Regions from separate parts of the Paenibacillus cisolokensis genome, predicted to be linked through region 3. Evidence: riboswitches for the same ligand, from Rfam matches in the RefSeq annotation. Region 3 holds a riboswitch; each other region holds the start of a gene.
What was found. A riboswitch is a leader RNA that binds a small molecule or an ion and turns the genes downstream of it on or off. The one in region 3 is predicted to bind cobalamin.
Positions count from the first base shown of each region.

Region 1: another riboswitch for cobalamin. It lies ahead of ABEV74_RS02185 (ABC transporter substrate-binding protein); the one in region 3 lies ahead of metE (5-methyltetrahydropteroyltriglutamate--homocysteine S-methyltransferase).
Region 2: another riboswitch for cobalamin. It lies ahead of nrdI (class Ib ribonucleoside-diphosphate reductase assembly flavoprotein NrdI); the one in region 3 lies ahead of metE (5-methyltetrahydropteroyltriglutamate--homocysteine S-methyltransferase).

Region 1 covers NZ_JBCNFP010000015.1:1,605-12,031, reverse strand. Annotated here, with positions in the region: gene gluQRS (tRNA glutamyl-Q(34) synthetase GluQRS) at 289-1,269, shown strand; gene cobS (adenosylcobinamide-GDP ribazoletransferase) at 1,405-2,211, opposite strand; gene cobU (bifunctional adenosylcobinamide kinase/adenosylcobinamide-phosphate guanylyltransferase) at 2,319-2,930, opposite strand; gene cobT (nicotinate-nucleotide--dimethylbenzimidazole phosphoribosyltransferase) at 2,937-3,989, opposite strand; gene ABEV74_RS02195 (ABC transporter ATP-binding protein) at 4,020-4,799, opposite strand; gene ABEV74_RS02190 (FecCD family ABC transporter permease) at 4,796-5,833, opposite strand; gene ABEV74_RS02185 (ABC transporter substrate-binding protein) at 5,839-6,885, opposite strand; cobalamin riboswitch at 7,131-7,360, opposite strand; gene ABEV74_RS02180 (FixH family protein) at 7,558-7,998, shown strand; gene ABEV74_RS02175 (sulfite exporter TauE/SafE family protein) at 8,276-8,959, opposite strand; gene ABEV74_RS02170 (heavy metal translocating P-type ATPase) at 8,956-10,427, opposite strand, start outside.
Region 2 covers NZ_JBCNFP010000068.1:22,775-33,201, reverse strand. Annotated here, with positions in the region: gene ABEV74_RS12090 (YqaA family protein) at 1-464, opposite strand, end outside; gene ABEV74_RS12085 (YhcN/YlaJ family sporulation lipoprotein) at 608-1,171, opposite strand; gene spoVAE (stage V sporulation protein AE) at 1,237-1,587, opposite strand; gene spoVAD (stage V sporulation protein AD) at 1,589-2,602, opposite strand; gene spoVAC (stage V sporulation protein AC) at 2,605-3,084, opposite strand; gene ABEV74_RS12065 (DUF421 domain-containing protein) at 3,109-3,969, opposite strand; gene ABEV74_RS12060 (DUF1657 domain-containing protein) at 4,379-4,585, shown strand; gene nrdF (class 1b ribonucleoside-diphosphate reductase subunit beta) at 4,646-5,605, opposite strand; gene nrdE (class 1b ribonucleoside-diphosphate reductase subunit alpha) at 5,628-7,712, opposite strand; gene nrdI (class Ib ribonucleoside-diphosphate reductase assembly flavoprotein NrdI) at 7,699-8,058, opposite strand; cobalamin riboswitch at 8,210-8,413, opposite strand; gene ABEV74_RS12040 (formylglycine-generating enzyme family protein) at 8,545-9,426, opposite strand; gene ABEV74_RS12035 (chromate transporter) at 9,545-10,084, opposite strand; gene ABEV74_RS12030 (chromate transporter) at 10,098-10,427, opposite strand, start outside.
Region 3 covers NZ_JBCNFP010000027.1:60,506-70,932, forward strand. Annotated here, with positions in the region: gene ABEV74_RS04950 (NAD(P)/FAD-dependent oxidoreductase) at 1-1,163, opposite strand, end outside; gene ABEV74_RS04955 (DUF1641 domain-containing protein) at 1,203-1,634, opposite strand; gene ABEV74_RS04960 (FMN-dependent NADH-azoreductase) at 1,995-2,651, shown strand; cobalamin riboswitch at 2,910-3,115, shown strand; gene metE (5-methyltetrahydropteroyltriglutamate--homocysteine S-methyltransferase) at 3,257-5,554, shown strand; gene ABEV74_RS04970 (cation:proton antiporter) at 5,667-6,902, opposite strand; gene ABEV74_RS04975 (cation:proton antiporter regulatory subunit) at 6,905-7,399, opposite strand; gene ABEV74_RS04980 (metallophosphoesterase family protein) at 7,665-8,507, shown strand; gene ABEV74_RS04985 (glycerol-3-phosphate responsive antiterminator) at 8,520-9,113, shown strand; gene ABEV74_RS04990 (ABC transporter substrate-binding protein) at 9,308-10,427, shown strand, end outside.

The sequences.
Region 1 (10,427 bases), on a different contig from region 3:
TGTATGACGAACAAGTTCTCACTGAACATGTAATTCCCAACAGACCATTCCCAACATGTCTATTCAACACGTCTTTTCAAGTTCCATCACGTCTTCCCAATCATGTCCTTCCAACATGTCTATCCAATGTCTCTCCAACATGTCTATCCATTATGGAGCGGGCCGCCACGAGAGCCGCAGCAAACTTGCGCGGCCAGCGAGCGCCATGTTATGATACAACCTGCCAAACGACGAAAACGGCCGACGGGCAGGAACGAAGATCCTGTCCGTTTTGCGGCAAACGAGGAGATGGTGACGATGACGGTGCGCGGACGATTCGCCCCAACCCCCTCGGGCTTTCTGCATATCGGCAACGCCCGTACGGCGCTGCTCGCGTGGCTTCAGGTCCGCAAGGCCGGCGGACAATTTCTGCTGCGCATGGAAGATATCGACAAGCCGCGCTCGCGGCCCGAATATGCGCGCCAAATTATCGACGACCTGCGCTGGCTCGGCCTGGACTGGGACGAAGGACCGGATGTCGGCGGACCGTTCGCTCCGTATGTGCAGAGCGAACGCGAAGCGCTGTATGAAGAAGCGCTGTCCAAGCTCGATGCGGCCGGATTGCTCTACCCTTGCTACTGCAGCCGGGCCGAACTGCAGGCGATCGCCAGCGCGCCTCACGGCCTTGCGTCCGAAGGTCCGGCATATCCGGGAACATGCCGCGAACTGACCGCCGCCGAACGCGAAGCGAGGGCGGCCCGCAAGCCCCCCTCGCTTCGTTTCATGACGGATAACGCGCCGATCTTTTTTGAAGATTTGGCCGCAGGACGGCAATCGTTTCCCGGCGGGCCGGGAGGTGATTTTATCGTCAAGCGGGCCGACGGCATTTTCAGCTATCAGCTGGCCGTCGTTGTAGACGATGCCGCCATGGGCATTACCGACGTGCTGCGCGGCAGCGATCTGCTCGATTCCACAGCGCGGCAGCTCGTCCTGTTCGAAGCGCTCGGACTTGCGCCGCCGCGTTACGCCCATGTGCCGCTGCTGAACGGTCCGGACGGCAGACGGCTGTCCAAGCGGCACGGAGCCGTCGCATTGGCCGCGCTGCGCAGCGCGGGAACGAGCGCTGAAAACCTCGTCGGCTATCTCGCCTATTGGAGCGGCCTGCTCGATCGGCCGGAGCCGGTCCGCGCCGAGGAGCTCATTCCCGGCTTCCGCCTTTCACGCGTACCGAAGCATCCGGTCGCCGTTTCGGCGGACGTGCTGGAGAGGCTTGGCGGGGGGAAAGGCTGAAAATCCGGAAGCGGCCGTCGAATCGCCGTTTCCCGCTGTTTCCCGCCGTGCCTTGCTGGCAGGCCGGCGACCGGTCGGCAAGCCCGAGCCGTATTCAGCATGAAAGCCGCCCCTGCCTGCGGAGCGGCTTCTTCCTCATTGCGTCCATAGCACGGCGATTGCAAACAGCAGCGCCGCTTCTACCGCCTCGTTGATCGCGCCGTATGTGTCCCCCGTCAGCCCGCCCAGCCGCCGGCACAGCCAGCCGGCCAGCAGCCAGCTCACGAGCGCCCCGGTCGCTGCGGCGGCGAGCAAAAACAGAAGCGCGTCGGACAGCGGCCAGCCCGTCAGCCGGAATACCGGCAGCAGCAGCGCCGCCGCGACGATGAGCGCGCCAGCCGAATGGTGGCGGCCGGCATCGGCAAAATAGGCGGCCAGCCCTTCGTTCGGCCGGGCGGACGGCCAGCCCGCGATGGCGGCCCCCATCCATAAGCGGCTCAGCGCCGGAACGGCGATGAGGGCGGGGACGGCCGTTCTCCACGCGGGCGAAGCGACAAGCTCGGCCAGCACCGCGAACTTGAACAGCAGCAGCAAAACCGCCGCGATGACGCCCATCGCGCCGACGCGGCTGTCTTTCATAATGTCAAGCATCCGTTCGCGCGACCGCCCGCTGAACACGCCGTCGGCCGTATCCATCCAGCCGTCCAGATGGAGCCCTCCGCTCAATGCGACCCATAGGCCAAGGAGGATAACGGCCCCGGGCAGCGGCGGTACACCGATCCGGAGCAGATCGGCGCAGGCGGTAAGCAGCACCCCGATCAGCCAGCCCGCCGCCGGAAAATAGATAACGCTTCGCGCCAGCACCGGCCGCTCGAACGGCACCTGCCGCGGCACGGGCACCCGGGTTAAAAACTGTATGGCAGCAGCGAAACTTTGCGCGTGCCTCTTCACCAAATCGATCATGCCGAACAAGCACCCCCGTCAAAATCCGGCCTGCCGCGACGGCAGGCCGGATTCATGATCTGCAGACCGTTCGTCCATTTTCCTGGAATTGTCCCGCTCGGGTCATCCTATGTCTTTTCATCCGGGTTATCCCATTCTTCCAGCCGGAACGCCGCCGCTTTCAAGTCGATCGGGATGCCGGCCACGACGAGAAAGATGCGGCCGCATACCTCGGCAAGACGGCGATTTACACGGCCTGCCGCGTCGCGGAACTGCCGCCCGAGCGGATAGGCGGGAACGATACCGCTCCCGACTTCGTTCGTCACCAGAATAAGCGGAACCGCGCTTTGCCGCACGACAGCAGCCAGCTGCTCCGCGAGCGCCGCCAGCCGCTCCTCCGCTTCCGCCGCGCCCTCGCCGTCCGCCTCCAGCCGCAGCAGCCAGTTCGACAGCCACAGCGTCAGGCAGTCAACGAGCACGACCGTGTCCGGTTCGGCAGACCGGGTTATTTCGTCCAGTCTTTCGGCAAGCGCATACGGCACTTCGACGGTTTCCCACGGAAATCCGTCTTCGTCGCGCTGACGGCGATGACGCCGAATCCGTTCCGCCATTTCGTCGTCCAATGCCTGGGAGGTCGCGACATAGATGCCGCGGCGGCCGAGTCTGGCCGCCAGCCGCTCGGCGAACGAGCTTTTCCCGCTGCGCGCACCGCCGGTTACGAGCACCGTTTTGTTCTCCATGCCGCATCACCCCCTGCTGACGCCCGCGCTTTCGAATGTCGCCATCTCCTGCATCAGACGCAGCGATGCGTCGACCAGGTGAAGGCTGAGCACCGCGCCCGTCCCTTCGCCGAGCCGCATGTCGAGATGCGTCATCGGCGACAAGCCGATCGCTTCCAGCAGCGGGCCGTGGCCCTGTTCCCGGGAAAGATGGGAAGCGATCATATAATCGGCCGCCGCAGGGGCCAGCCGGACGGCCGCAAGCGCCGCTGCCGACGAAATATAGCCGTCGACAACAACCGGACGGCGGCACGAGGCGGCGCCGAGAATCGCTCCCGTCAAGGCGGCGATTTCCAGACCGCCTACCTTCGCCAGCACGTCGATCGGATCGGAGGCGTCCGGTTTGTTTCGTTCGATCGCCCTCCCGATGACGGCGGCTTTATGCTTCCGCCGCTCTTCGTCGATGCCGGTGCCGCTGCCGGCCGCGCGCTCCGGCGGCATTCCCGTCAGAACGGAAACGATCGCCGCGCTTGCCGTCGTATTGCCGATGCCCATTTCGCCGGTCACAAAAATGCCGTAGCCTTCCTCCGACAGCCCGGCGACGAGCTCCATCCCCGCCAGAACGGCGCGCAGCGCCTCTTCCCGCTCCATCGCGGGACCTGCGGCCATATTGGCCGTTCCGCGGCGCACTTTGCGATCGATCAGACGGGGATGGGACAGATCCGCATTGACGCCGACATCGACGCAGAAGACGTCGGCTCCGGCCTGCCGCGCCAGCACGTTGACCGCCGCCCCTCCTTGGAGAAAGTTCAGCACCATCTGCGGCGTCACTTCGGGCGGAAAAGCGCTGACCCCTTCTTCGCAGACGCCGTGATCCGCCGCCATGACGAGCACCGCCCGGCGCGAAACGTCCGGCCACAGCTTGCCGGTCATCCCTGCAAGCCGCGCCGCCAGATCCTCCAGCTTGCCGAGGCTGCCCGGAGGCTTGGTCAGCCGGTCGGAATGACGGCGCGCCGCCGCCGCGGCATCCTCGTCCGCAGGCCGAATCTGCGCGATGCGTTCGCGCAGCTGCCGTTCCATCTGCGTTACATTTTCACTGGTCACGAAAGATCATCCTTTCATCGTCTGCAGCAGCACCTGCGGCGCCCCGGTCCCGGGATGGGCGATAATGGCCGCTTCCGTGCCGTATACCCGCTTCAGCATATCGGCCGTCAACACTTCGGACGGCGTTCCGAACGCGACAACCTTCCCTTCGTGCAAAACGAGCAAATCGTCGCAATAAAGCGCGGCCAAATTCAGATCGTGCAGCGCCGCGACCGCCGTCAGCCCCCGGCTGCGCTGCCATCTGCGCACGGTGTCGAGCAGTTGCACCTGGTAGCCGATATCGAGATAAGTGGTCGGCTCGTCGAGCAGCAGCAGGCGCGGCTGCTGCACCATCGCCTTGGCCAGCGCCACCCGCTGGCGCTCGCCTCCGCTCAGCTGATCCATCCGCCGGTTTTGCAGGCCGAGAAGGCCCATCGTCTCGAGCGCCTCGTCGATAAGCGCGGACGGGTCCTCCTTCTCCTCTCCCAGCCAGTTTTGAAACGGATAGCGTCCCATCGCGACGATTTCCCGTACCGTAAACCCGGCCGGGGGCAGGCCGCCCTGCTGCAGCATTGCGATCCAGCGCGCCGCTTCCTTGCGCGAGTAGCGGTCGGATCTTCTGCCGTCCAGCAGCAGTTCTCCCTCATCCGGCGTCTCAACGGCGGAAATGAGCCTGAGCAGCGTCGACTTGCCGGCGCCGTTCGGACCGATGATGCCGTGCAGCCCGCCGCCCGCGAGCGAAAAGCTGAGCTCCTTCAGCACCTGTACGCCTTGCAGCCGGTAACTGACGTTTCGCGCTTCGATCATGAAGCTCCCTCCTGCAGCATTTTGCGTCGGTAGAGCAGGTAAGCGAAGAACGGCGCGCCGATCAGCGCCGTGACGACGCCGAGCTGAATTTCGCGCGGGCTGAGCGCCGTGCGCGCAAGCGTATCGGCCCACAGGACGAAGATGCCGCCGCCGATGGCGGACAACGGAATGAGCACCCGGTAATCCGGCCCGACGAGAAGCCGCAGCAAGTGGGGAACGACAAGGCCGACGAAGCCGACGACGCCGGAGACGGACACGGCGGCGGCCGTCAGCAGCGTGGACGTCAGCAATACGACCAGCTTCGTCCGCTCGACCCGCACGCCCAAATGCGCCGCATGGCGTTCGCCGAGAACGAACAGATTAAGCGGCTGGCCGTACAAAATGAGAACCGGCAGGCAGACGGCGAGAAACGGCACGAGCAGATAGACGTACTCCCAGCTGCGCATCGCCAGACTGCCCATAATCCAGAACAAAATCTGATTGACGGTATCCTGCGACAGCGATACCATGAACGACACGAACGCCCCGAAAAACGCCTGCAGGACGACGCCCGACAAAATGAGCGTTTCGACCGCCATCGCTCCTTTCGTACGCGCGAGCCAGAACACGGCGGCGAGCGTCAGCGTTCCCGTCGTAAAAGCGACAGCCGGAATCGTCCAGATTCCGAATGCCGTCTGCAGACCGAGCAGAATGAGAAACGCCGCGCCTACCGAGCTTCCGGACGCGACGCCGAGCGTATACGGATCGGCCAGCGGGTTGCGGAGAACGCCTTGAAAGCCCGCCCCGGCAAGGGCCAGACAGGCGCCGACGAGAATCGCCAGCAGCACCCGGGAGAGCCGGATTTCCGTCACGATCGCCATTTCGCCTTCCGACCACGTTCCGCCCCCGAACTCAAGACCGGTGAACCGGTACAGCAAAATGCTCCATACATCGCGCAGCGAAATGCCTGCCGAGCCGATGGACAGGCTGACGACGACGGAAACGGCAAGGAGGAGTACGCCGACTCCTCCGTATACCAGCAATTTGCGTTTCATGTTGTTTACGAGAACAGGTCGGGATGAATCGCCTTCGCCAGCTCCAGCAATCCGTCGGCCAGTCTCGGCCCGACCCGCACGAGCGGATCTTGCGGGACTTCATAAAGCCGATCATGCTTGACGGCGTCGATCGCATCCCAGCCGGGGCGGCTCTCGATGCCTTCCAGTATCGGGTTCGGCTCAACATTCAAATCGGGATAGATAATAATTTCCGGATTCTGCTGCACGACGCTCTCGGGCGTAATTTCGAACCAGCCCGGCTGATCGCCCGCCACGTTGACGCCGCCGGCAATCGTCAGCAGCTCATCCAGAAACTCGCCCTTGCCGACCGACCAGCCCGGCGAAAATTCCAGATAGACCTTCGGACGCGGCGCATCTTTTACCGCTTCGGCCACTTGCTCCTTCACTTCGCGCATGTGCGCGGCAACCTCGCCGGCCTGCTCCTGGGCGTCCACGATTTCGCCGATTTGTTCGATTTTCGCGATGACTTCATCATACGTTTTCGGATCGGTCGCGTAAACCTTCAAGTCAAGCTTGCGGAGCTGCTCGATCGCCTGACCGTTCATCCCCGAGGAAGCGACGACCAGATCCGGATTCAGCGCCGCAACCGCTTCGATATTCGTCGTCATGTCGCCGATCTTCGGCTTGTCCAGCGCTTCTTCCGGATAATTGCTGAACTCGTCCACCCCGACGACCCGGTCCCCGGCGCCGATCGCGTACAAAATTTCCGTTTCGCTCGGTGCGAGTGTTACGATTTTCTCCGGCGCTTGCTCAAACGTCAGCTCTGTTCCGGTACCGTCCGTCACCGTGAGCGGATAAACGGTCGCCTGGGCGCTTTCTTCCTCTTCAGCCGGCGCCTCCTGTCCCTCTCCGGCTTGTCCGTTCGTCGATTCCCCGGCGTTCTGCGTCTCGCTTTGCGTCTCGTTCTGCTCCGTGCCCGCAACCTCCGGCGCGTTTTTGCCGGTCTGGCCGCAAGCGCCCAAAACGAGCATTGCGGCGACGGCCAGCAGCGTAAGCCAGCGGGCAAACGATGTGTTACCTGTTTTCAGCATGCTTCCTTCACTCCGATACCCAAAATAATGTTTCGATTCTTGAAAATAATGACCGTGATTCACGACCGCAAACCATCTTGCGGGGATTGCTGCCGGCAGCCCCGGCTAAAAATAAAAGCATTCCCGACAACATGTGTCAGAAATGCTTTCTGTCCGGCGTTCAGCGCCCGCGGCGTCCGAGCAGCCGCATTACGCAAACGGCAAGCCGCTCCGATTTCCAACACCTCCCTAAATCCACGTAGGTTTCAGCGTCGATAAAACAGGCAGGTCTCCTGACTCGAAGCTTGACCGCATTCACAGCCTTCCCAGATCGGCCGATCCAGTGGCGCGAAAATTGAATGCGATTGCCGCATCCGCTAGCGGGGCGGCGCTTCTTACAGTGGCGGGTCCGTGCCGGATTTGCACCGGTCTTCCCTATTAAGCCTGGAAACGTCCGGAGCGGGGAATCGCGTTCGCCCTTTCCGGCCTTTCCGGCACCTGTTTCTCCATATATGCAATTTTTGCATTAAACGCAGTAGTAACTATATCACGACGCATGCGGAATGTCTATCCTCTTTTCACCGGCTGTGCGCTCTGCGGGAATATCCGCGCCGAAGCCGGCATACGTAACTGGTAACGGCCGGATTGGGCGTATTTTGTCCGGTTCATCGGCGAACAGGAGGGCAATCTCGTATGGGTTTGGACAGACGCAAATCCCGCTATTGTCGGTGGGCGGCGGGCATACTCGCCGGGACGGCGCTGCTGATCGGAGCGGTCTGTTACGCCGGCGCCGGAGACGAACCGGCCCCGGCGGCGACGACGCATATCGGCGACGGCTGGCAGGCGGAATGGACGATCGGCCCGTATCCGGCAAAGGCGCTTCAAGAAAGTCGCTTTACCGTCAAGCTGGCCGATGCGGACGGGCGGCCGATTCGCTCGGCCGACGTTTCCGCCGAACTGGATATGCGGCATATGGGCTGCGGAACCGTTTCATTCCGGTTGAAGGAAACGGCTCCCGGCGTCTATGAAGGAACCGGCTATGCGCTGATGCCGGGGACTTGGGAAGCGAGTCTGACGGTTGACGCGGCAGACCGCTCGTTCGACGTGAACCGGCAGTTCGCAGCCGTCCGGTAACGAAGAAGCGAGCGCGTTGCTCCTGGCCGCATTGCCTGGTCGTGCTGCCTGGCTGTGTTGCTTAACGCTGTCTGGCTGCGTTGCTTAACGCTGTCTGGTTTGCTTAACGCTGTCTGGCTGCGTTGCTGGTCGCGTTGCTTGGCCGTGTTGTCTGGACGAGTTGTCTCGCGCAGCTCGACAAACACGCACGGATATGGGCCGTCGGCGAGAAGCGCGTCTTTTTTACGGCGCGCTTCCTTGCGCTGATGGCGGAGCCGGGAATCGTCCCGGCTTTTCGCTACCACAGCCACGGCGTCAAGGTCGGCACGACGCCGTTCGCCGCCAGCCCGCGCATGATGGACAGCGTGCCGACGATGACGGCGGCTGCCGTCGCCCCGTACCGCATCATCCGTCGCCAGCGCTTGCCGGCGTATGAAGCCAGCCACCCCGCCGCGGCAAGCGCGGGGAACGTCGACAGGCCGAACAGCCCCATCACCAGCGCTCCTTGCCACCATACCCCCGAAGCGGCCGCGTTCATCTGCATCGCATACGTCAGCCCGCAGGGCAGAAAACCGAAGGCGAACCCGGTGGCCAGCAGATGCGCGTCTTCAGCCGCCGACCGCCGTTTTTTCCCGCCTGGGCGAAGCCGCCGCGACAAAAAGCCCGAAACCCGCCGCAGCAGCGGCAGCTGAAATTTTCGCCATAGCCACAGCAGAACGAAGCAGCCGCCGACGATCGACGCGGCGCCCTGAACGCCGGCAAGCCGGCCCGCCAGATCCAGAAAAGATCCCGCCGCGCCCATTGCGGCGCCGAGGAGCGTATACGAGAAAACACGGCCGCCGTTATACAGCAGCAGCACGCGGCGCGCCGACGCCGAGGACTGGAGCGCGACCGACGAAACGATGCCGCCGCACATGCCGATGCAATGCGGCGCGCTGAACAGGCCGGTCAGCATGACGCTCCCCCATTGCGCCGCGTTCACGGGCGTTCCTTCCCGGCCAGTCGTGCAAGCCGGGGACCGAGCCGGAGCGCGTTGCCGACGACGGATACCGAGCTCAGCGCCATGGCGGTGCCGGCCATCCAAGGCTTGAGCATGCCGCAAGCGGCAAACGGGATGATAACCGCGTTGTACGCGAAAGCGAACGCCAGATTTTGGCGGATGTTGCGCATCGTCAGCCGGCTGATCGCCAGCGCGTCGCCGATGCCGGTAAGCTGCGACCGCAGCAGCGCGATATGTCCGGCCCCCATCGCCGCATCCGTGCCGTCGCCCATCGCGAATCCGACATCGGCGGCCGCCAGCGCCGGCGCATCGTTCCAGCCGTCGCCGGCCATGCCGACGCGCCGGCCTTCCGCCCGCAGTTGCTCGATCAGCCGCAGCTTCTGAGCGGGCAGCATCGAATGGCGGACATCCGCGATGCCCGCTTCCCGGGCCGCCGCCAGTGCAGGAGCTTCGCGGTCGCCGGTGGCGAGCACGACCGCAAGTCCCGATCGCCGCAGCCGGCGCACCGCGCCGCGGGATGACGGCCTGACCGGATCGGCAAAGGCGAGCGCTCCGACCGCTATCCCGTTCTCGGCCGCATACAGCACCGTCTCGCCGCTCCGCTCCCTCTCGGCCGCAAAGGCGGCAATGCGCTCGTCTTTCGCCCATCCCTGCTCGTCGGCCATGGCGGCATTGCCGACGGCGAACCGCCGGCCGTCCACCGCCGCCTCCACACCCCGCCCCGGCAGGAAGCTCGCGCCCGCGGGCTTGGGCGGTACGAGGCCGGCGGCGGCTGCCGCCTCGCGAATCGCCCTGGCAAGAGGGTGCGCGGAGTCCGCTTCCGCCGCCGCCGCATTGCGGAGCAGCGCGGAACGGGAGCCTTGAACAGCCAGCATGCCGGTCAAGCGGGGCTTGCCCTCGGTGACCGTTCCCGTTTTGTCGACGACGATGGCGTCCAGTAGCGCCAGCCGCTCCAGCGCGCCCGCTTCCTTCACGACGACGCCCTGCCGGGCCAGCTTGCCGGAAGCGATCACAAGAGAAATCGGCGTCGCCAGGCCGAGCGCGCACGGACAAGCGGCCAGCAGCACGGCCAGCGCGCTCATCATCGCCCGTTCGCCGTCGCCGGGCGCGAGCCAGACATACCATGCGGCGAACGTCGCCGTCGCCAACATCATCATGAGCGGCACGAACCAGCCGGCCAATTGGTCGACCTTGCGCTGAATCGTCGTCTTCGAGGATTGCGCCTGGCGGACGAGCGCATAAATCCGGCTGACCATCGTTGCTCCGCCCGCCGCCCGCGCGCGGATGCGCAGCTGACCGGAAGCGAGCGTCGTACCGGCCCATACGGGGTCGCCCGGCGCTTTGTCCACGGGCAAGCTTTCGCCGGTCAGCATCGCTTCGACGACGCTCGCTTCGCCTTGCGTCACGATACCGTCGACGGGAAGCGGCTCTCCTTCCCGGACCAGCACAT
Region 2 (10,427 bases), on a different contig from region 3:
TCCGCAGCCCGGCCGTACAAATAAAACAACACGCCGATGGCGTAAAATTTCACGGCTCGGCCGAGCGCCGCGTATGCGATGAGCCGCCAAAGCGGAAAATGAAGACATCCCGACAGTATCGTAAACACTTTGAACGGAATCGGGGTAAAGGAGCCGATCATAATAGCCGCCTCCCCGTTCTTCTGAAACAGCCGGGTGGCCGAATCGATCCATTCAGGTTTAAGAAGCTTATAAAGGACGGATTTTCCGAGCAGCCGGCCGATTAGAAAGCCGAAAGGAGTGCCGAGAAGACAAGCGATATAGCCAACGGTCGCCAGCCACAATGCATTGGAAGGGGTAATCAGACTTAGCGAGACCTGGAGGAAGAAAGCCGGTACGGGGAAAATGATCGCATCGGCAAACGCGTGGATAAACATGCCCCAAGCTCCGAAATCCATTAAAATATCGATGATGTTTTGAAACATTTACAAGCTCCTATCCGGTTTCTGCGATCGAATGCATGCAGCTAGCTGTTATTCATATTGTATACGAGAAACGGGCATATTCGGTTTCAATTTTTCGCAAGAAAAACGCCCGGTGGTATTGGGCGTTTTTTAAGTGGTATTTCCTATCGCGGATTCGGGAACAGACGCTGTACGATCTCGTTAAATTCGGCGACAAATCCGGCAACCGGATGGCCTTGCTGCACGTCCTTGACGAAGTTGTTGACCCGGTCCACGAACTGCGGGTTTGTCGATACGTATACGTTTCGGATATCGGGATCGACCGCCCGCACTTTATCGGCGATCTGATCTTCGATTTCGCGCGTCAGCTTCTTTTGGTTCGGGTCGAGCGCGGCTGCGACGTATGCGTTTCGTCTCGTTACGAGCACATTGGCGGTATGGACGCCTTTAATCTTCGTAATGTTTTCCGCAGCCTTGTCGGCAATTTCGATCCGCTCTTCCGCATCGTTCGGTCCGTTATTCCACCGGTTATCATCCCCCGCGTCGCGATTCGCGCGGTAACCGTCAGTCCCCGCATTGTCCCTTGACAGGGGCTGAACCGCTCGGTTGCCGGTATTGTTCGGATTGACCGGATTTTGACCGTTAGGACGATTTGTCGCACAGCCTGCAGCCAGAAGCAAGCTTGCGATCATGAGGGCGGATGCGATCCGTGTATAGCTTCGTTTCACACATTTTCACTCCTTAGACCTGTTTTTCCTTAGTATGCCGACTTGCGCAGTTTCTATCCGTCCGGTTATCCTTTAGGCTTCACGAACAGGCTGGCCAGAAAGGAGAAAATAATGGCGGCGGAAACGCCCGCGCTCGTCACCTTGAAAATGCCGGTAATAACCCCGATCCAGCCGTTCTTCTGCAGTTCTTCCAAGGCGCCGTGGACGAGCGAATTGCCGAAGCTCGTAATCGGCACCGATGCGCCGGCGCCGGCAAATTCGACCAGCGGGTCATAGATGCCCACGCCGTCAGCTATCGCCCCGAGGACGACGAGCAGCGTCATCGTATGCGCCGGCGTCAGCTTGAACACGTCAAAGCAGATTTGACCGAACATGCATATCAATCCGCCCACGATAAATGCCCATAAATAAATCACCTTACTCCACCCCGCTTTCGATCGCGACCGCATGCGCAATGCACGGGATGCTCTCACCTTGCTGGTACGAAATCGGCGACAACAGCGCGCCCGTGGCGACGACCAGCATCCGCTTCAGCTCGCCCTTGCGCATCCGCCGCAGCAGATGGCCGTAGGTGACGACCGCCGAGCAGGCGCAGCCGCTCGCTCCGGCCTGCACCATCTGGTTTTTGTAATCGTATATCATCATGCCGCAATCCTTATATTCGGTCTGCTGAATCGGGATATTATGTTTTCGGAACAGCTCCCGGGCAATTTCATATCCGACTTTGGACAAGTCCCCCGTCACGATCAAGTCGTAATGGCCCGGCTCGATCTGAAAATCGCGAAGATGCGCTTCGATCGTATCCACTGCCGCAGGCGCCATCGCCGCTCCCATATTGAACGGATCGGTAAGCCCCATGTCGACGATGCGGCCGATCGTCGCTTTCGTCACAAAAGGCCCGTCGCCTTTATGCGATACAACGCAGGCGCCCGCTCCGGTCACGGTGTATTGCGCGGTTGGCGGCTTCTGGGAGCCGTATTCGGTCGGATAGCGGAACTGCTTCTCCGCTGTCGAGTTGTGGCTGCAGGCGCTGGCCAGCGTATATTTCGCCGACCGGGAATTGACAAGGTTGGCGGCGAGCGCCAAACTTTCCATCGAGGTCGAGCATGCCCCGAATACGCCGATATAAGGCATGGCCAGCGTCCGGGCGGCAAAGCTGGTAGTTGTAATCTGGTTGATCAGGTCGCCCCCGATAAAAAAATTGATCTGTTCCTTCGTCAGTCCCGCGTTCTCGATTGCCAGCTTGGCCGCTTCCTCGAGCAGCGTCCGCTCCGCTTTTTCCCAACTGTCCTGCCCGAGCCGCGAATCGCCATGAATAATATCGAAATCGTCGGCCAGCGGTCCGCGCCCTTCGAACGGTCCGACCACCGTCCCGACGGCCGCGATCGACGGCCTGTTCTCAAACAGCCAGCTTTGATAACCTTTCAGCATGATCAATGACCTCCGCCGGGATTGAAAATTAAGTGGCATAAGCTGACGAAAAAGGCGGCCACGACGCCGAATACGATGACCGGCCCGGCAAGTTTGAACATTTTCCCGCCGACGCCGAGCACGAGCCCTTCGCTCCGATGCTCAATCGCCGCCGACGCCATCGAGTTGGCGAAGCCGGTGACGGGAACCGCCGTACCGGCGCCGGCCCACTGAGCCATTTTGTCGTAAACGCCGAGGCTGGTTAAAATGGTGGAAATGAGAATCAGAACGGCAACCGTCGGATTGCTCGCTTCTTTCTTGTCGAATCCGCCCCAGTGTATGAACATATCCTGAATGGCCTGGCCGAGCACGCATATCGCGCCGCCGACAATAAAGGCCCGAATGCAATTAATCACAACCGGTCTCGGCGGTTCCTTCCGCTTGGCCAGGTCCTGATATTCCTGCTGCACGGGCGTGAGCTTTTTCTTCTTGTTGTTAGACATTCGCGTTTCCTCCTTATCATCGGATTACCGGTGCAATACCGGCTTCACATCGGCGATGACTTGGCGCAGCTTTTCGGCGCATTCTTCATACATCGCTTTCGCTTCCGCATTCCGCGTCGTCAGACCGAACATTTCCAGATCGGCTTCGCATTTTTTCAATGTGGCATATAATGCCGCTTTCTGCTGGGGCGCGGGAACCTTGATTTTGTCGTCAAACAGGTCGACATAAAGTTGCCCGTAAGAATCGACCTGGCCCAAATAGACGTTTTCCAGCGCTACGCCGAGCTTCTCCAGTTCCGAACGCAGCCATGCCCGATTGAGACCGATGGTCGAAAGCGGCTCGTCCAAAATTTTGCCGTCCATAATGACGGCTTGCGGCTCCTGCTCCGGCCCTACCTTGATGCCCAGATGACTGGGCGTCAGCGGCTGATTTTCTCGGGTAAGCATGACGCTTATATCGCCGCTCGGTTCCATAATGGCAAATTCGACGTCCGCGGTTTTGAACACATTTTTTTTGCGCAGCTGCTCGAGCAACTCGTCCGCGGTCAAACGCTCTTTTTTCAAATTGTCTTCCAAAATTTTGCCGTCCTTGATGAGGATTGTCGCTTTGCCGTCAATAAAATCCCTGCTTTTTTTGCTTTTGATTTGCAGAAACTCGATCCCGAGCGAAATCGCGGTCCAGACGACCATGGAAATGAGGCCCAAATACCAGTTTGCCTCCAGATCCAGGGAAACATAGGCCGCAAGGCTGCCGATTGTAATCCCGGTAATGTACTCGAACAGCGAAAGCTGCGACACTTGCCGTTTCCCCAATAATTTGGTAAGGGAGAACAGGACGACAACGGCGATTAAGGTCCGCAACACAATTTCCAGCCAATTCGGCACCGCTTCGATTCCTCCTTTCAGCTCATACAATGTCGGCTTTACCAAAGGATGCGCCGATCCCGATCAGCTCAATCCCGAAATGTTTTGCCACTTCAGGAAGCCTTCTTACGGATTGGCAAAAAGTCGCCAGTATGCCGGTTCGAGCGCCCGTACAGAATAAGGATCGCTTCATTCACTCACCAAGGAACAGATTCTTGCGTTAAGGGCGGTGGAAAAATGTGGAGTAAGCTGAAAAATCGTCGAATGATGATGTCTTTGCTGGCTATCGGGGTGAGCGCCGGAGCTGGGGCGATCGTCATGTCCAACCGGCGCCGGGGAAATCACATGAACCAGAACAAATGGCCTTCACAGCTTCAACCGCTAATGAAGATGTTCCCGATGTTGCGTATGAAGTAAAGGAGGTGAAAACGTGACGGTAGCATCCGATGTGAAAACTTGCGTCGCTTCCTTGAAAAGCGCGCAGGCGAGCCTGGAACAATTCGCGCTGTCGACGCAAAATCAGGAAGCGAAGACGTTGTTTGAAAATGCTGCGCAGCAGACACAACAAATCGTGCAGCAAGTACAAAGCCGCGTACAGCAGCTGGAAAATGAAGAACCCCAATATAAAGGTTTTTAACAGTTTATCTTGAAAAAAGAACCAGCCGCGTTCGAACTAACGCGGCTGGTTCTTTTTAATTTAAAAGCGGAAATCGTCGTCGGTCAGCGGCTCGACATGAATCGTCCGGATATATCCGTTCCCTTTTTTGGAAAAGAAATCATGCTGTTTCGTGCGCGTGCTGATGCCGTTGAAGACGATCGGATTGACGTCCTCTTCCGGAAAGATCGGATCGAGTCCGAGATTCATCAGCGCCTTGTTCGCATTATAGCGGACAAACTTCTTGACTTCGTCTGTCAAGCCGACCTTGGTATACAGTTCCTCGGTATACTTTTCTTCATTCTCGTGCAGCAACGAAAGCAGGCCGCGGAACGTCTCAAGCGCTTCTTCCTGTTCGTTGGGCTCAAGCTCCGCGAACACTTCCTGAGCCAGTACGCCGACATAAAGGCCGTGAATGCTTTCGTCGCGCAAAATGAGATCGATAATTTCTCCGCTGCTTGTCATCTTCCCTTGTCCCGACAAATAAAGCGGGTAGAAAAATCCGCTGTAGAACAAGTAGCTTTCCAGCAAAACCGATGCCGCCATGGCCAAATACAGCTCTTTTTTCGAATGGATATGGCGATAATATTGCGAGATGACTTCCGCTTTGGTCTGCAGCCGGGGATTGTTCTCGACCCAGCGGAACACATTGTCGATTTCTTCGCTGGAAGCGAGCGTCGTGAAAATGCTGCTGTACGACTTGGCGTGAATCTGCTCCATCATGCCCATAAATCCGAGCACCGCCTTGCGCTGCAGCCCTTCGACATGGTCCAATATTTTCGGCATGCCGACGCCGCCCTGCACCGTATCCAGCAGCGTAAGCCCGCCCAGCACCTTCATATACAATTCCCGCTCGTCATCGTTCAGCGTCATCCACGACATTTTGTCGTCGGAAAGCGGGATCTCTTCGTCTGTCCAAAACTGCATAATATTTTGATTCCAGAACGTGATCGTAAAATCATCGTCCGGACGGTTCCAGTTGACGGCCTTGATGGCACTCATGCTCGCCCATTCCTCCTTTTCCTTACACGGAACAACTGATGCATTCTTCCACGGACAGCCGGTTCGTCCGGGTATAATAAAGCGACTTCAGACCTTTCTTGGCGGCATAAATGTAGTACCGGGCAAGCTGGCGCGTCGTCACGTCGCTGTTGACGTGCAGGACCGTCGATATTCCTTGATCGATATGAGGCTGAATTTCGGCAATCAGATCGAGCACCTTGAACTGATCCATCTGATAAGCCGACTTGTAATAAAAGAAATTGCTTTTATCCAGGTACGGCATCGGATAATAGGTCGTCGAATTGGCGTACGTCCGGGTTTCGATCTGCTCGACGATTGGCATGACACTGGACGTCGCGTTCTGGATATACGAGATGCTTTGCGTCGGCGCGATCGCCAGCCGGTAGGCATGATACAAGCCGTGGCGGCCTACCGCTTCCTTCAGCGACTTCCAGTCTTCCGGCGAAGGGATCGCAATGCCTTCGAACAGCGACTTCACCTTGTCCGTTACGGGACGGTAATCGGTCTGTTCATAACGTTCGAAATAGACGCCGGTCGCATAGTCGGAACGTTCGAACCCGTCGAAGACGATGCCGGTTTCGCGTGCGATTTCCATGCTCTTCTCCAGCGAATAATAGTTCATCATCATGAAGAAAGTGCGGACGAAATCTTTCGCTTCTTCGCTTTCATAGGCGATTTTGTTTTTGGCCAGGTAGCCATGCAGATTCATCGCGCCGAGACCGACCGAATGCAGCTCGCGGTTCGCTTTGGCAACGCCGGGCGCATTGGAAATATTCGTCATGTCGCTGACCGCCGTCAGGGCGATCATGCCTTCATGCACCGATTCCCGGATTTTCTTCTTCTCCATGACGTTGGCAATGTTCAGCGACGCCAGATTGCAGCTGATATCGCGGCGTATTGTATCGGGCTGGCCGTAATCGCCGATTTCGGACGTTTCCTGCAGCTGGAAAATTTCCGTGCACAGGTTGGACATTTTGATCGAGCCGATCCCTTTGAGCGCGTGCGCGCGGTTCGCATTGCTTTTGTTCATCATGTACGGGTAGCCGGATTCGAGCTGGGTCATGGCGATTTTGATCAGCATGTCCCGGGCGCTCATTACTTCTTTCTTGCGCACGCGATCGTCGGCGAGCAGCTTGTCGTACATTTCGTCCATGTCCATATCGTCCATATGAACGCCGTAAGCCCGGTAGACGGAATACGGGGCGAAAACGTGAAGCGGCTCGTTGTCTTCCGCCAGCTTGTAGAAGCGGTCCGGCACGATCAGCCCGATCGACAGCGTCTTGAGCCGCGATTTTTCGTCGGCGTTAATCTTTTTGCTGTCCAGAAACTCGATGACGTCCCAGCCGAAAATGTTGTAATAGGCGGCGCCGGAACCTTTGCGCTGGCCCATCTGGTCGGCATAGGAGAAGGCGTCCTCAAGCAGCTTCAGCACGGGCATAATGCCTTTGGCCGCTCCCTCGACGCCTTTGATCGGCTCGCCGCGGCCGCGCAGCTTGGACAGATTGACGGCGACGCCGCCTCCGATTTTCGACAGCTGCATGCAGGTGCTGAGACCGTAATTGATCGAATTAAGCGAGTCGTCCAGCTCCAGCAAGAAGCAGGAAACCATTTCGCCGCGCCGGCTTTTGCCCGCATTCAGGAAAGTCGGCGTCGCCGGCTGAAGCCGCTGCTCCATCATCGATACGGCCAGCCTGCGGGCGACAGCGGCGTTTCCGCGCCCGAGATACAGCGCCACGATCGCCACCCGGTCCGGATAATGCTCCAAATACAGCTCGCGGTCGTCGCTTTTCACCGCGTAATCGGTGTAAAACTTCGAGGCGGCCATGTAGGAAGGAAACTCGAACCGGTAGCTGTGCGTAGTGGCGTAAATCTCCTCCACTTCTTCAGGCGTATAGTATTGGTAGACATCCTCGTAATAATCGTTGTCGATCATGTAGCGGACCTTCTCCGCCGTGGAAGCGAAGCGGATGCTTTTGCGTTCGACCTCTTCCATAAACGCGCGAACCGCTTCCTTATCCTTCTCCAGTTGGAAGAAGCCGTCCTTGTCCCGCTGCATCAGCAAATTGTTCAGCTCAATATGACGCAACTGCGCTCACCCCTTGCATAAATCTTTCGACATCCCTGCTCGTACCGGACAGCTCGAACTTGCCAAGCACCGGGACGCCGTACATCGTCGCAATCGCGTCAGCGCTCACCGCGAAGCGCTCTCCCCAGTTTTTGTTGCCGCTTGCCGACACGCCGCGCAAGTAACGGTGGTTTTGCTTCAGAAAAGACTGGACCTTCTGCGGCACTTGACCGAAACCGGTCGTATAGGTTACAAGGACGAACGGTTCGTCCAGCGTCATCCCGTCCTCAATTTGAACGGCCGGTACGTTCAGTTTGTTAATAAATCTGCGGACATTTCCCGTCCTGGAATCGTATGCGATAAGCATGGCGGCAAGTCTCCTTTCCGAATCTGACAACAGTATGTAATCAATGAAAAAGCGCATCCGGCGATAAAAAAAGGCCGAATGCGCCTTGGCACGCAGGCAAAGCAATGCCCGGTCAGGCTCGATCCGACACTTTCCTATCCTCCGTAGGGATGTGTCCATCAACGTTCAGGCAGGTCTCCTGGCTCGGGGTCATCGCCGGCAATCCGCCTTCCCGGCTCGCGTTCAGCTTAACCAGTGGCTTTTCGGATTGCGGCTCGCCCATACAGTGGCGGGACCGCTCCGGTTTCGCACCGGATTCCCTATTAAGCTCTATCTTTGTCTTCGAAGATAGAACACCTGAACGAAACAATATGTAGTTGTCGAATTCAAATTTACCTCAATATATTGTAGCTGTCAAGCTGAACCTGACCCGATTTGCGGAACGCAAAATAGAATAGCCCGCTCGATCCAAGCGGGCTCTGCCATTTCGCTTATTTCTATCAATTTTTATTCGCTTGCGACGATGCGGAAGCCGATGTTGCCCGACGAGCTGTCCGGCGTGTTCGAGCTTCGGGCCGCCACCCGGTAGCGGTTGCAATAAGACCGGTGGCACAAATAAGATCCGCCGCGCATCGATCTTCGGCCGGTCGGACGGTCGTAAAACGGATTCACATCCGACGTTTCCCGGTGATAGCCCGGACTGAACCAGTCGGCGCACCATTCCCATACGTTGCCCGACATATTGTACAATCCGTATCCGTTGGGCTCGTAGGCGTCGACAGGCGCCGTTCCGACATAGCCGTCGCTGGCGTTGTTTTTGATCGGAAATTTGCCCTGCCAGATATTGCAGCGATGCCGCCCGTCCGGCTTGAGCAAATCGCCCCACGGGTACGTCTTGCGCTCCAGTCCGCCGCGCGCCGCGAATTCCCATTCCGCTTCGGTCGGCAGCCTGCCCCCGGCCCAGTCGCAGTACGCTTTCGCGTCGTTCCAGGAAATATGCACGACCGGATGATTCATCCGTCCGCTCAGATCCGAATCGGGCCCTTCCGGCTTGGCCCAATAGGCGCCTTCCACGACGTACCACCAGGGTACCTCTTGCGGCACCGATTGGACCCGCTTCGCGGTCTCGGGCGACACGAGCAGATGAAAGACGAACGACCAGCCGAAACGTTCCGCTTCCGTCACATATCCCGTTTCATCGACAAACCTTTTGAATTGCGCATTCGTGACGGCATAGGGCGACATGTAGAACGAATCGACCCGCACCCTCCGCACCGGGCCTTCTCCGTCCGACGGAAATCCTTCCGCCGTCTCCGTCCCCATATCGAACGTTCCGCCGGGTATGGCGACCATCTCGTGAATATCGCGCGCCTTCGCCGCTTGACGCATCTGCCGTTCGGCATGCGGCCGGTCGATGCCGGCCTCCGCCTGTTCCCGTCCGGCCGAGCAGCAACACTTTCCTTTCTCCATCTTCTACGGATTGCTCCTTTCACCGCATCGTCCCGAATCACGTGTACAAGGCGATGCCGATTAGTCCAGATATAATCATAATGGAAACGGGATGTTTGCGAAAGAACATCAGCGCGATAAGCGATCCGGCAAAAATAAGCGCCTGGCTCCACATGAAGTATGTCGAGCCTTTAAGCGCCCCTGTATTGCCGGCAAACATGATGGCCGCGTAAATAATCAGTCCGGTCACGACGGCCCGCAATCCGTAGAAGGACGATTGCACCAGCTTGTGATGACGAATGCGGTAAAGCAGCATGCCCGCCGCAATCATGATCAGGAGCGACGGCAGCACGACGGCGGCCGCGGCGACGACGGCGCCCGTCAGACCGGCCGTATCGTACCCGACGAATACGGCGATATTGGTCGCGATCGGTCCCGGGGACATGCCGGCCATCGCGACAAGATCGGTGAAGTGGCGGACGTCCATCCACTGGTACCGTTCCACGACCTCCCGCTGAATGAGCGGTACCATCGCATAGCCGCCGCCGAACGAGACGAGACCGACGATGAAGAACAGCACGAACATTTGAATAAGCATGGCTTCTCTCCGTCTATATCATATAGTCGTATACCGGTTCTTCCTTCTTTGCCGGGGGCCGATGGCGGCTGTCCGGTTTGCGGAATTTGCCGATCACGATGCCCGCCAGCGCGCCGGCTGCAATGAGCAGCGCCGGATGTATAATATTTCGGCCGAAATAAAGCAGAGCGAGCGTTATGCCGACCAGCAGCGCCGCCGGTTTGTCGACGATCGCCGTCTTCCCGATCTTGCAAGCGGCATAGACGATCAAGGCTACGACGGTTGCCCGGATCGACATAAAGGCGGCTTCGATTTTCGGATTGTCGTGCAATTGCCAGTAAAAAACCGACAGCATGATGACGAC
Region 3 (10,427 bases):
AAGAGACCGTTAATATGGGACAAATAGCGGATATTGCTCGCTTCTTTCATCAGCGATGCCGGGAGGCCTTTCAGCTTCGTCTGGTTGCCGCCGATCGTGCCGATCGCGTCTTTGCGGCCGAGGCTCGCAAGGGTGCCGGAGAAGACCGGCTTGAAAGCTTTCAACGGACCGCCTTTATATGCGGCGAATACGTTGTAGCCGACCGTTTCGCCCATTTGCCACGCGATTTGCGCGCTGGGCGGATAAGGACGGCCTTCCGGACTCATGACGACAGCGCTGTCTCCGGCGAGGAATACGTCCGGATGCGAGGTCGACTGCAAATATTCGTTGACCGTTGCGCGTCCGCGAACCGTTTCGATGCCCGAATTGGCGACAACCGGGGAACCGGTTACGCCGCCGGTCCAGACGAGCGTGTTCGCTTCGATTTTCGTGCCGTCTTTCAGAATGACGTTGTTGCCTTGCACTTCCGTAACGGCGACCCCGGTCAAAATGCGGACGCCGCGTTTTTCCAGGCTCGTCTTGGCGCGTTCCACCAGATCCGGCGTAAATCCGGCCAAAATGGAAGGAGCCGCTTCGACGCAGTAGAGCGTAATATCGTTGAAATCGACGCCTTTTTTCTCGCACCAGGAAGGGAGCATGTCCGTCAGTTCGCCGATCAATTCAATGCCGGACAGGCCGCCGCCGCCGATGACGATCGTCGCGTCGGCTTTATTTTTCGACTGTGCGTATGCGTCGATGCGGGCTTCGACATGCGCGCGAATGCGGTTGGCGTCTTCGACCGATTTCAGGGTGAAGCTGTTTTCTTCGAGCCCCGGAATGCCGAAAAACGCCGTTTCGCTGCCCAGCGCGATAACGAGGGTATCGTAGCTGATCGAAGCGCCGTTCGCAAGCGACACTTGCTTCTGGTCCAGGGCGATCTTTTCGACCGTATTGATGCGGATATCGACATCTTTGCCGCGCAGCAGCTTCTCGAGCGGCAGCGCGACGTTGCCTTCGTTCAGGCCGCCGACGGCCAGACGGTGCAGTTCCGTCACAATTTGATGAAACGGAGTCTTGTTGACAAGGGTGATCTGTGCTTCTTCTGCTGAAAGATATTTGCGTGCGGTCAGCGCAGTCAGCAGCCCGCCATAGCCGCCGCCCAGTATTACAATGTGCTTTGACATGCTGATCCTCCTGTTCTGGATATCAAATACGGTACGGGATTAACGCTGCTTTTGACGTTCCGCCGACACATCCAGGAACGCCTGGATAAAGCGGAGCGTTTTTTGTACTTGCGGATCTTTCAACATTTTCAACAAGCCGAACAGTCCGATCGTCGCCGACTCCGTCTGCACGCGTTCGTTTGCCTCGATTGCCGCTGCGGCAACGCCTTTCACTTTCTCCTGAATCGGTTTGACGAATTCTCCGATTCCGCCTTTCAAATCTTCGATGAGGATGCGGTCCGTCGCCACCGACTGGGCAAAGTCGTACGCTTTCGTCAGCAGCGTGACCATCTCCGCCAGCTTGGGCAAATTTTCCACCAGCTCGGAGAGCGATCGTTGAACTTCGGGCTTCATCAACTGGTCGAGAATATCCGTCTCCACGCGGCCAGTCGAAGCTTCGTGTTCCACTTCTTGCGACAATGTTTCTGCCATGATGCAAAAAGCCTCCCTTGTCTGCGACATATTGTTGTGCCGGAACGGTAATGACTCCGCCTTCGAATAGATGTGAATAATTTCACAAAAAACGCAGGATTGGTACCGGTCCGAATTTATCTACCTTCATATTCTAGTCCTTTTGCCGGCGAACTGCAAAACTTTTTTTAAGTCTGGAAACAACTTTTTAACCGGAAACGGAAGGATAGGGGAAAAAAAGTCCGAATGCCGGTCCATTTTACTATAAAGAAGAAAGAGGTGGAGGAAACGGGTAAAACTTGTTGGCTAAAAGTTACTTGAATTATTATAGGGACTAAATTATAATGTGCAATGTGGCGTCCGAGCCCGAAGCGGTGTCACATGCATACAACTAGAGGAGGTTGCATACCCAACATGTCCAAGGTATTATTCGTCAAAGCAAATGACCGCCCTGCGGAACAATCGGTTAGCGTCCAAATGTACGAGACTTTTCTGAAAACGTATCGGGAAGCTCATCCGGACGATCAGATTACCGAACTCGATCTTTATAAATTGAATCTTCCGTACTACGGCAACACGGCCATTACGGCGCTTTACAAACGGAGCCAATCGCTCGAGTTGACTGCCGAGGAGCAGGAGATTGCGGATACAATCGATTTTTATCTGAATCAGTTTCTGGAATCCGACAAGGTCGTGATCGCGTTCCCGCTGTGGAATTATACGGTTCCGGCGCCGCTCGTCACGTATATCTCCTATTTGGCGCAAGCCGGCAAAACGTTCAAATATACCGCCGAAGGTCCGGTCGGACTGGCGGGCGACAAGAAAACCGTTCTGCTCAGCGCGCGCGGCGGCGACTATTCGAATGAATTGATGGCCGCCCATGAATCGGCCAGCCGCTTCGTCAACAGCGCGATCGGCTTGTGGGGTATCCGGCCCGAGGAAATTGTCATCGAAGGCCATAATCAATTCCCCGATCGGGCGCAGCAAATTATCGAAGATGGTTTGCGTCGGACGGCCGAAGCGGCAGCGCGATTCTGATCGCTGCGGGCTTGAGGCTCTTTCGGAATATGTTTCGTGTTCCGGAAGAGTCTTTTTTTTAAATGCGGAATGCTGCTCCATGGTGTATAGTAGCATCAGGATGGCAAAAGGCGCAGACGGACGACACGCGCGCAATATTATGGTGCGTCTGCATCCCCGCCATTATTCACAAAAAGTTCGAAAGTCCCGTTTATTTCACGAAAACGCTGGACAACCGGATTAAATGCATGTATTCTTAGATGTACACTTTGAATGAACAATTTCATAACGGGAACAGGTGCGTACCGCCGCCAATCAGGTGACCGGTATGCTTAAAAGGGAAGTTCGGTGCAAACCCGACGCGGTCCCGCCACTGTAACGGAAGAGTCGTCGCGAGACAGCCACTGGCTGGAGCTTTTAGCCGGGAAGGTCGCGATAGATGTTGACGCCGGAGCCAGGAGACCTGCCTGTTTCGACAACACTGCATGTACCTACGGGTGATAGGGAGGTGTTAGGCGATCGTCTGGAATGAGCCAGGCGTCTTTCCCTATACCTATTGACGGGGAAAGACGCCTTTTTTTCGTTGTGACAAGAGAGGCCGAACAGAGGAAGGATGGGAGAAACAGATGAAGACGGAACTGATCATCAGCAATTTGGGTTACCCGAGAATCGGGGAAAACCGCGAGTGGAAGAAAGCGCTCGAGTCGTTCTGGGCGGGCAAGCTTGAGGAAGAAGCGTTCCGGGCGGAAATGGACCGGATACAGCTCGAGCTGTTGAAGGTTCAGCAGGCGAAGGGCGTCGACCTGATCCCGGTAGGCGACTTTACGCTGTACGATCATATGCTCGATATGGCCGTCATGTTCGGCGTAGTGCCCGAACGATACCGGCACGAGGGGGGGCCTGTACCGCTTTCGGTCTATTTTGCGATGGCCAGGGGCAACGCGCAGGCGACGGCTTGCGAAATGACGAAATGGTTCAATACAAATTACCATTACATCGTGCCCGAAATCGGCGGCATCGTGCCGCGTCTGACCGTGAACAAACCGCTGGAAGCGTACCGTTTTGCCAAAAATCGCGCAGGCATCGAGGGCAAGCCTGTCGTCGTCGGTTTATTCACGTTTCTGAAGCTGTCCAAAGGCTTCGAGGCCGGACGTCTGGCGGAAAAAATCGAACAATTTCTCCCGGTGTACATTCAGATGCTGACCGAGCTGGAGCGGGAAGGCGTCCAATGGGTGCAAATCGACGAGCCGTACCTTGCGACGAACGTCACCGCAGACGAGTGGAAGCTTGTGGAGCATCTATATCGCCGCATTCGCGAGCAAACGGCCGGTCTTCGGATTATGCTGCAAACCTACTTTGAAGGTGTCGATAATTTTGAGAAAATCACGTCGCTTTCCGTCGACGGCATCGGTCTCGATTTTGTTCACGACGGCGGCAAAAACGCCAAAGCGCTCGAACAATTCGGATGGCCGGAAGATAAAGTGCTGGGCGCCGGCCTGATCGACGGCCGCAACATATGGCGGGCGGATCTCGATGCGAAGCTGGAGGCGATCCGGCGCATAGCGGCCGTTGTTCCGCTTGAGCGATTGATTCTCCAGCCGTCGTGCAGCTTGCTGCACGTTCCCGTCAGCACGAGAGCGGAGAGCGGGCTTGACCCCGTCGTGCGCGGAGCGCTCGCATTCGCCGAGGAGAAGCTGGACGAACTGCGCATTCTGCGCGCCGCAGTCCGGCAAGGCGAGCAGGCGGTGGAAGCCGAGCTTGCAGCTAGCCGCGAAGCGCTGAACGCATTCCGCCTTCTGCCGGAGCGAAACCGGGAGGACGTCGCCAGCGGTTTGCGTCAATTGGCGGATATCCCGGATTCCCGCAATCGGCCGTTCTCCGAACGGTTCGAGCTGCAGCGGAACAAATGGCAGCTTCCGCCGCTGCCGACGACGACGATCGGCAGCTTCCCGCAGACGCCGGAAGTGCGGCAGGCGCGGCTGAAGTGGCGGCGGGGCGAATGGAACGATGCGCAGTACGAAGCGTTTATGAAAGAGCAAATTGAGGCATGTATCCGGCTGCAGGAGAAAATCGGAATCGACGTGCTGGTTCACGGCGAATTCGAACGGACGGATATGGTCGAATATTTCGGCGAGAAGCTGGACGGCTTCGTCTTTACCCGGAACGGTTGGGTGCAATCGTACGGTTCGCGCTGCGTCAAGCCGCCGGTTATTTACGCCGACGTCGCATTCGTACAGCCGATGACGGTGAAGGAAAGCGTATATGCGCAGTCGCTGACGGATCGTCCGGTGAAAGGCATGCTGACGGGGCCGATTACGATATTGAACTGGTCGTTCGTACGCGACGATCTGAGCCGCGAGCAGGTGGCGAACCAGATCGCCTTGGCGCTCCGGCAAGAAGTGCTCGCGCTGGAGAAAGCCGGCATCGAGATGATCCAGGTCGACGAGCCGGCTTTGCGCGAAGGCTTGCCGCTCAAGCAGGAGGATCAGGACGCCTATCTGCAATGGGCCGTCAAAGCGTTCCGCCTCGCTACGTCGGGGGTAAAGGATACGACGCAAATTCATACGCATATGTGCTATTGCGAGTTCCACGATATGATTGACGCCATCCGTTCTCTCGATGCCGACGTCATCTCGATCGAATCGTCGAGAAGCCACGGCGAGCTCATCTCCAGCTTCGAACAGCACGATTACGACCACGGCATCGGCCTCGGCGTTTACGACATCCACAGCCCGCGCGTGCCTAGCGTCGAAGAGATGTCCGACATGATCGACCGCGCGCTCCGGGTGCTTCGTCCCGAATTGTTCTGGATTAACCCGGACTGCGGGTTGAAAACGCGCGGCCTGGCCGAAACGGTTCCGGCGCTGCGCAATATGGTTCAAGCGGCTCAAGCGGCAAGAGCCCAACATTTCCAACGCGCGTAAATCGTAAATCCAGGCGAATTGCAAACATCCTGCGGCTGTCCGTCAACAGGGCGGCCGCAGGATGTTGGTGTTTAACAACATTAAATATAAATGAAGCGAATTGTTTTCGATATTAATCTTCTTCTTTCTCGTTTTCCTTTCGTTTGAACAGACTTGTTTGCCGGATTTTATCCGATACCGTCCGACTGTACTGGTGAATCCTCTTCGATTCTTTGGTCAGCAGCGGACCGAGGACGGCGAGCAGCAGCACGTACAGAACGGCGAAGGATTGGATAGCCGGCATCAAACCTCCGGCTTTGCCGATATTGGCCATAATGATCGAAAACTCCCCGCGGGAGACGAGCGTCAGTCCGACATTAAGCGAGGCGCGAGACGAATTGCCCGACAGGCGGCCGGCGATGAAGCCTGCCGCGAGGTTGGCGAGCAAGGTAAGGATGACCGCGAGCACGGCCATGCCTACGGCGCCGCCCAGCGTGGACGGCTGGATGGTCAGGCCGAAGCCGAAGAAGAAGATGGCGCCGAAGAAGTCCCGGAACGGGACGACCAGGCTTTCGATTCGCTTCACATGGGCGGATTCGCCCAGCACGAGACCGATCATCAAGGCGCCGATCGCTTCGGCGACATGAAGCGTCTCCGAGAAACCGGCGACAAGAAACAACATCGTCATGACGAGGAGTAAAAACAGTTCGCTAGAAGGAACGCGCAGCGCGAGATCGAAATATTTGACCAGCTTGCGCCCGATTATGAGGAAGCACAGAATAAACAGCAGCGCGGACGCCGAAACGAGCAACACGCCGCCGACAGATGTCGCGCCGCTCAGCACAAGACCGGACAGGATCGAGATGTGAACGGCAATGAACAGATCGTCGAACATGATCATGCCCATAATCAGTTCCGTTTCGGGATTGGCCGTCCGCTTCAGATCGACCAGCACTTTGGCGACGATCGCCGTCGACGAGCTGGTCATAATGCCGCATACGACAAGCGTCTCCTTGAGCGGCAAATCCATGAACCAGCCCATGAGCAGTCCGGAAATAAAATTAAGCGCCACATAGAACAGTCCGCCGGCCAGTATCGCTTTTCCGGATTTGAGCAGGCGTGCGACGGAAAATTCCAGTCCGAGATAAAACAGCAGAAACAGGATGCCGAGGCGCCCCATAAAGTCGATGACATCCGAGCTTTCGATAAACCGCAAGTCGATGATCCAAAAATGGGGAGCGTGAGGGCCGACGGCCATTCCGATCAAAATATAGAACGGAATGACCGAAAACCGGAGCTTGGCGGAAAGCAATCCTACGATGCTGATCAGCGCCAGGGCGAGCCCGACCTCGAAAATGATCATGTCCATCGCTATTCACTTCCGTTCTGCAGCAGCATTTTCAACTTATGCAGGTTCATTCGCTCCCCCGCTACAATGGCCGTCGTTCCGCCGGTCAGGATATGATGCGGACCGGGATTGATAATCGCGGCTTTGTTTTTCTCCACGATCGCGATAATGATCGCGCCTGTTTTGCGGCGAATATCGAGCTCGCCGATCGGCCGGCCGACGCAGCCGCAACTCGCGTCGAGGCGTATCCATTCGATGACGAGATCGTCGAGCACCATCTCGAGCTGCTCCAGCGCTTTCGGCTTGTAGGTGATGCCGGCAAGGATGGCCGATATCATCCGCGCTTCATCGTCGTCGAACGTCACGGTTGACAAAATGTCGTCGGGGTCGTCAGGGTCCATGTGATAGATTTCGCGGCGTTCGTCATTGTGAATAATGATGACGAGCCGTTCACCGCTGCGGGTGTGCAGCTCGTATTTCCGGCCGATTCCGGGCAAATCCGATTCTCTAAGGTTCATCGTATATCTCACCTCCCAAGTACGGAATGTGCGCTTCGAAGAGCAAGCAGTTCGGATTTCTCATCCCGATTCCCTCCCTATAGAAATATAAGGCCTCTGCGATCCGAGACCTTACCGCTATTGTACCAGATTCGGTAAGGAAGTCCAGCAAGGCGGGCCGGCGCGCGCAATTTTACAAAATCTACTGCCCGATTTAACGATCCCGCAACAAACGGCTGTTACAATGAGAACGCAAGCAAAATCGTGAAACGGGAGGAACGGGAAAATGCGGCTGATGTTGATGGGCGATCTGCATTATCATGACGTCGATCCGGCAGTGCCGGGGTGGGCGGAAGCGCGCGACGCTTTTTATGAGAAGCTGCTGGGTTATTTTCTCGAAACCGATGCGGATCTCCATATTTCACTGGGGGATTTGACGAACAGCGGTTCCGAATCGGAGCTTCGGGACGTATATGCGCTTCTGCGCCGGAAAGAACGGACGTTCGTGCATGTGCTGGGCAACCACGATCTGTACGTTCAGCCGAGAGCGGACGTGTTGCGCTTGACGGGCGGCAGGCGGTACCATGCGATCGAAACGGACGAAGCGGTGCTTCTGTTTCTGGATACGGCCCGGGAGATGGAACCGGAAAACTGGGGCGGCTGGATCGACGAAGAACAGCTGCAATGGTTTGAAGAGAAAGTCCGCACATCGGCATCCAGACCGCTGCTCGTCTTCGCCCATCATCCGGTGCATCGGACGACCGCCAGATCGGAAGTGGATAAAGGCTCGATCCATCCCGATATCGAGATGTGGCGAATATTGCGCCAGAAACAGGGAAGCGGCGTTTATTTCAACGGCCATACCCATGTCGATTCGATCGTGCGGCAACAGGGTTGGACGTTCGTGCAGCTGTCCGCCTGCCTCGATCAACCCGGATTCCGGATTGTCGACATCGGCGATCGCGAGATTCGCATTCGAGCCGTCGATTGTCCGGATGCGGACCTGTTCGGCCGTGCGCAGGTGCTGCACCGGCATATGCCGCGCTTCAGGCACAACCCGGACGCCCGCGGTCAGGAGGCGGACCGCGAAGCGACCGTGCCGCTCATGGCGGCCGGCCTGCCGCGTTAAGGGGCCGCATCCATGTCGAAGACGGCGCTCGAAGCCTTTATCCGGGGGCTGCATGCGCGCCCGATGATCGCTTCGGTCAAAGAAGCGAAGCATATCGAAATCGCGCTGGCCTATCGCGAGAAGCTGGGCGGCGTATTTCTGCTGACCGGTCATATCGGCGTCGTGAGAAACTACGTCGAGCTTTACAAGTCGCACCGGCTGCCGGTATTTCTGCATCTGGAAAAGATTGGCGGGTTGAGCACCGATTATTACGGCCTGGACTACCTGGCCAAGACGGTCAAGCCGGACGGGATCGTGACGACGAAAACGAACGTCGTGAAGACGGCCAAAAAAATGGGCCTCATCGCCATCCAGCGTTTTTTTCTCGTCGATACGGAAGGGTTGGACAATATCGCGAACAGTCTGAGCAATGCCGAGCCGGACATCGTCGAAGTGATGCCCGCCCGAATTCCCGAAGCGCTGCGCCGGGTCCAAGCGCTGACGCCGCTGCCGGTCGTGGCCGGCGGGCTGCTGTTCGACCGGGACCAGGCGCTGGAATGCCTCGGCAACGGAGCGACCGCCGTCTCTTCTTCCAAACCGGAATTATGGCGGCATACGTTCAAATAATCTTATCATTCCGTTGACACGGCATTAACAGTTCGTCGCTATGATTGGGATAAGCATTGACAAGTAAATACATTCGGTTGGAGCGATGGAGAAACCTGATGAAGCCGCGGTCCCTTGAAGACCTGGCGGCCGGATTCGGGTTTCTTTTTTTGCTGCATCAGACAATGTCCCTATTCGAAACGGAGGTATGGAAGATGGTAAAGAGGATTGCATTGCAGGCGCTTGTCATCGCGCTGGCGGTCGCGACGGCGGCATGCGGCTCGAACGGAAACGGCGGCAGCGCGGCAGGGACGGGCGGAGCCACGTCCGGTACGACTGCAGCGGCAGGATCATCGGACAAAAAAATAACGATCAAGTACTGGTATGCGTTCGGCGACAAGATCGAGGAGGCGAAGCGTCATCTGGTGGAACAGTTCAACGCGTCGCAGGACCGGATCGAAGTCGTTGCGGAGCATCAAGGCAATTATGACGATCTGCATGCCAAAGTTCAGGCCGCCTTCGCGGCAGGCAACGCCCCTGCCGTTACGGATCTCGAAATCGCCTCGACCGGCGTATTCGCCAGATCGGGCATGCTGCAGGAATTGACCGCTTTCGCGGATCGGGACAAGGAGAAGGTGAAGCTCGACGATTTCATTCCGGGACTGATGGGCAACGCCTATGTGGACGGCAAGCTGTACGGCCTTCCTTTTATGCGGAGCACGCCGATCATGTACAAAAACGCCACGATGCTGAAGGAAGCGGGACTCGATCCGGAAGGGCCGAAAACATGGGATGAGCTGGAGCAGTATGCGCGAGTACTCAAGGAGCATGGAAAGACCGCCATGACGATGCCGGTCGATATCTGGTTCTATGAAGCGCTCGTCGCGCAAAGCGGCGGCACGGTGCTGTCCGAGGACGGCAAGTCGGCCGCGTTTCAATCGCCCGAAGGCGTCGCGCCGGTCGAATTTTGGCAGCGGCTGGCCAAGGAAGGGCTGCTGAAAATTCCCGTCGGCGACGAAGCCGGTGCGACTGCGGACAAAGATTGGGCGAATCAGCTGTCGGCCTTCAAGTTCGGATCGACCGCGGGCGTATCCGGCAGCCTGGAAATCGCCAAAGGCAACGGATTTGAGCTCGCCGCATCGTTCATGCCGGCCAACAAAAGCTACGGCGTGCCGACAGGCGGCTGTCAGCTCGTCATGACCTCCAAGCTGAGCGACGAGGAGAAGGAAGCGGCATGGGAATTCATCATGTTTATGACGTCCACGGAAAATACGATTTATCAGCACAAGCACGTCGGATATTTGCCGACCCGTTTGACCGCTATCGAGAGCGAAG